Regions from separate parts of the Stenotrophomonas oahuensis genome, predicted to be linked through region 1. Evidence: riboswitches for the same ligand, from Rfam matches in the RefSeq annotation. Region 1 holds a riboswitch; the other holds the start of a gene.

What was found. Region 1 has a riboswitch for cobalamin ahead of metE (5-methyltetrahydropteroyltriglutamate--homocysteine S-methyltransferase). Riboswitches for the same ligand answer to the same signal wherever they lie in the genome.
Region 2: it holds a riboswitch for cobalamin, as region 1 does, so the genes downstream of both, btuB (TonB-dependent vitamin B12 receptor) here and metE (5-methyltetrahydropteroyltriglutamate--homocysteine S-methyltransferase) in region 1, are expected to answer to the same signal.

What each region holds. Positions count from the first base shown of each region.
Region 1 is NZ_CP115541.1:1,990,509-1,992,894, reverse strand. Features, by position in the region: gene PDM29_RS08625 (nicotinate phosphoribosyltransferase) at 1-946, shown strand, start outside; cobalamin riboswitch at 985-1,216, shown strand; gene metE (5-methyltetrahydropteroyltriglutamate--homocysteine S-methyltransferase) at 1,347-2,386, shown strand, end outside.
Region 2 is NZ_CP115541.1:2,299,801-2,302,186, reverse strand. Features, by position in the region: gene PDM29_RS10110 (GAF domain-containing protein) at 1-457, shown strand, start outside; gene PDM29_RS10105 (TfoX/Sxy family protein) at 454-795, shown strand; cobalamin riboswitch at 867-1,073, shown strand; gene btuB (TonB-dependent vitamin B12 receptor) at 1,195-2,386, shown strand, end outside.

The sequences.
Region 1 (2,386 bases):
GACCATCCGTCGTTTCCTGGAACTCACGAGTGACGACCCGGAAGGGCAGCTGCCGTTCAAGCTGCACGACTTTGGCGCGCGCGGCGTGTCGAGCCTGCAATCGGCGGCACTGGGCGGAGCCGCGCATCTGGTCAACTTCCTCGGGACTGACACGGTATCGGCGCTGTGCCTGGCCCGCGCGCACTACCACGAGCCGATGGCGGGCTATTCGATTCCGGCCGCCGAGCACAGCACCATCACCAGTTGGGGCCGCGAACGCGAAGTGGATGCGTATCGCAACATGCTGAAGCAGTTCGGCAAACCCGGCGCGATTGTCGCGGTGGTGTCGGACAGCTATGACATCTACCACGCCATCCGCGAGCACTGGGGCACCACGTTGCGCGAAGAGGTGATCGCCTCGGGGGCCACGCTGGTGATCCGCCCCGACTCGGGCGACCCGGTGGAGGTGGTGGCCGACAGCCTGGTACTGCTCGACGAAGCTTTCGGCCACACGGTGAACGGCAAGGGCTACCGCGTGCTCAACCATGTGCGGGTGATCCAGGGTGATGGCATCAACCCGGATACGATCCGCGCGATCCTGCAGCGCATCACCGACGCCGGCTACGCGGCCAACAACGTGGCCTTCGGCATGGGCGGTGCCCTGCTGCAGCGGCTGGACCGCGACACCCAGAAGTTCGCGCTGAAGTGCTCGGCGGCGCGGGTCAACGGCGAATGGATCGACGTGTACAAGGATCCGGTGACCGACAGTGGCAAGCAGAGCAAACGGGGACGGCTGCAGCTGGTGCGCAACGTGGAGGATGGCCGGCTGAATACGGTGCCGGTCAATGACGGTACGCTTCCTACCGGTACTGAAGACGCGATGGTCACGGTCTGGGAGAATGGGGAGCTGCGGGTCGACGAGGCGTTTGCCATGATCCGCACCCGCGCGGAACGCACCCGCGTTTGATGCCGCCAAGCTGTTCTTGACCTTCGCCCGTCCGAGGTCTACCTTGTGCGGGCCGAAGGTGTTTATCTCTTCATGCAGATGAAGGGATGAAATTAAACGGGAATCCGGTGAAAGCGCTCTGCGCTCATTCCGGAGCTGCCCCGCAGCGGTGAATGGAAACGACCCCCGCCACACAGCACTGGGCTTCGCGCCTGGGAAGCGGCGGGCACTAGGTGGGCCTGCGCGCCCGTGTCCATCAGCCCGAATACCGGCCCCGGCCAGAGAGCACGACCGCTTTCTGCTTCGATCCGGTTCGCCCGCGGGGGCGAAGGTCGCTGGTGAAGCGCACATGGCCGCAAGGACGTGGACGCTGCACGGTTCCTTCGTTCCTCAATGCCGCCAAGCAATGAGGACACTTTTCATGACCACGGTTACCAATCTGGGTTTCCCCCGCATCGGGGCCAAGCGCGAGCTGAAGCGTGCGCTGGAAGCATTCTGGTCGGGCCAGAGCAGCGCGCAGTCGCTGCTGGACACCGCCGCGACGCTGCGCGCCACGCACTGGCGGCTGCAGCACGACGCCGGCGTGGATGTGCCGACCAGCAACGACTTCAGCCTGTATGACCAGGTGCTGGATGCCGCCTTCCTGTTCGACGCGATTCCGGCCCGCTACCGCGCCCTGGCCGACGCGGATCCGCTGGCCGGCTACTTTGCCATGGCCCGCGGCCTGCAGCGCGACGGGCATGACCTGCACGCGCTGGAAATGACCAAATGGTTCGACACCAACTACCACTACCTGGTGCCGGAATTGCAGGCCGGCCAGGGCTTTGCCCTGCGCGGCAACAAGCCGCTGGCCGAGTACCGGCAGGCGCAGGGTCTGGGCATTGAAACGCGCCCGGTGCTGATCGGCCCGGTGACCTTCCTGCTGCTGTCCAAGACCACCGACGGCAGCCCGGCGCTGGACCTGCTGGACGCGCTGCTGCCGGTGTATGTGGAACTGCTGGGCCAACTGCAGGCGGCGGGTGCTGCGTGGGTGCAGCTGGACGAGCCGGTGCTGGTGCGGGACCTGGACGATGCCACGCGCGCGGCCTTCGTTCATGCCTATGAAGTACTGGCTGCAGCCACCCGCCCCAAGGTACTGGTGGCCACCTACTTCGGTGCGCTGGAAGACAACCTGGCGCTGGCCACTGGGTTACCGGTGGAGGGCCTGCATGTGGACCTGGTGCGTGCACCGGAACAGCTGGATGCGGTGATCAAGGCACTGCCGGCAGGACGTGTGCTGTCTGCCGGTGTGGTCAACGGCCGCAACATCTGGCGCACCCATCTGGACAACGCCTTGCTGCTGGCGCGCTATGCGCATGGTCACGTCGGTGGCGACCATCTGTGGCTGGCCCCTTCGTGTTCGCTGCTGCACAGCCCGGTGGATCTGGCCCACGAGACCAAGCTGGATAGCGAGCTGCGGGG
Region 2 (2,386 bases), 310 kb from region 1:
CAGCAAGCCGGAACAGTACGGCCAGCTGCTGGCCCAGGCCCGCGCCCTGGTGCACGGTGAATCGGACCGCATCGCCAATGCCGCCAACCTGTCGGCGCTGGTGTACCACGCCCTGCCCGAGCTGAACTGGGCCGGCTTCTACTTCTTCGACGGCACCGAGCTGGTGGTTGGCCCGTTCCAGGGCCTGCCGGCCTGCGTGCGCATTCCGCTGAGCAAGGGCGTCTGCGGGGCGGCCGCGTCCACCCGCACCACCCAGCGCATTGAAGACGTGGACGCTTTCCCAGGCCATATCGCCTGCGATTCGGCCTCGCGCTCGGAACTGGTCGTGCCGCTGTTCAAGGGCGACACCCTGATCGGCGTGTTCGACCTGGACAGCCCGGTGCTGGCCCGCTTCGATGCCGACGACCAGGCTGGGCTGGAAGCCATTGCCGCGGTGTTCGTCGAGGCCCTGGGATGAGCGCCAAGCTGCGCAACATCGGCCCCAAGAGTGCTGCCTGGCTGCGCCAGGTCGGGTTGCGCACGCCGGAGGATCTGGCCGCCATCGGGGCGGTCGGGGCCTTCGTGAAGGTCAAGCGGGCCGGTTTCAAGCCCAGCTTGAACCTGTTGTATTCGTTGGAAGGCGCGCTGCAGGACTGCCATTGGCAGGAACTGCCGGAAGCGCGCCGCACCACCCTGGTGGCGGAGTACGAGGCGATCATTGCCGAGCAGCCGCTGAAGAAGGCTCCGCCGGCGTCTGGGCCGGTGTATGAGCGGGTGGTGGATGAGGAAGAAGAAGACGGGCACGAAGACCCGTAGTGACACGCCATGCGTGTCAACGCGCGGTGCCGGACAGGGTCGCGGACACGCATGGCGTGTCCCTACAGGATAGAATCCGCGTGCTTTTGGGTGACCGCAGCTTTTGGGCTGCGGTTTAAACGGGAAGCCGGTGAACAGGCCGGCGCTGCCCCCGCAACGGTAAGCGTGGAAGCCAGGCGAGATACCACTGTGCTGCGGCATGGGAAGGTGCCTGGCGCGAGCAGACAGCGTCCGCTCGACCCGCCAGCCCGGAGACCGGCCCTGAAGCTGACTGGTTGCGATGCGGCGGGCATGGCGGCGGCAAGCAGTGCCGTGCGCGCCTGCCCACCGTCGTCGTCCGTTGCAGCGTGATCCTCCTTTTCCCTGCCGCGCGGGCGTGCGCGGTACCCGGAGTGATTGATGAAGCTGCAAACCCTTACCCTGGCCGTGCTGAGCGCACTGCCGCTGCTGGCCGCCGCACAGGACGATGCCACCGCGCTGGACCAGGTGCTGGTCACCGCCACGCGTACCCCGATTGCCCTGCAGGACAGCATCGCACCGGCACAGGTGATCGACCGCGCCGAGATCGAGCGCAGCCAGTCGGCGTCGCTGCAGGACCTGCTGCGTGGCCGCGCCGGCATCAATCTCAACAACAGCGGTGGGCTGGGCAAGCAGAGCTCACTGTTCCTGCGTGGCACCAATTCCGCCCACACCCTGGTGCTGGTGGACGGCGTGCGCATCAACACCGGCGACCTGGGCCTGGCGATGATCCAGGACCTGCCGCTGGAGCAGATTGAACGCGTGGAAATCGTGCGCGGCCCGCAGTCCAGCCTGTACGGTGCCGATGCGATTGGGGGCGTGATCCAGATCTTCACCCGCCGCAACACCGGCACCTTTGCCCCGCACTTCCAGCTCGGTGGCGGCAGCAACGGCCTGCGCGAGGCCAGCGGCGGCATTGGCGGCAGCGGCGAGCGCGGCTGGTTCGGCACCGATATCGCCTATCAGCACACCGATGGCATCAACAGCTGCCGTGGCGATGCAGCCACCTTTGCCGGCTGTGGCGCGGACGAACCCGACCGCGACGGCTACCGCAACCTGTCGATGAGCCTGCGCGGCGGCTATGCGCTGACCGACTCGCTCAGCGTCGAAGGCACCGCGCTACGCGCCGAAGGCGAGAACCACTACGACGGCTACTACAACTACTCGGAAACCCTGCAGCAGGTGCTGGGCGGCAAGGTGCGCTATGCGCCGAGCGAGCGCTTCACCCTGACCGCCAACGTCGGTCGCGCCGACAATGAGTCGGACAACTACAACGACAGCACCTGGCTGGGTGCGGCGCAGACCCACCGCGACAGCGCCTCGGTGCAGGCCGACATCGGCGTGGCCGAGGGCCAGCTGCTCAGTGCGGGGGTGGACTGGAGCCAGGACAACCTGGACGGCAGCAGCGCCGGCTATCTGGTCGACAGCCGTGACAACACCGGCGTATTCGTGCAGTACCAGGCCCGCTTCGGTGCACACCACCTTCAGGCCAGCGCGCGCAACGACGACAACGAGCAGTTCGGCAACCACACCACCGGCAGCCTGGGCTGGGGCATGGACCTGGGCGGCGGCT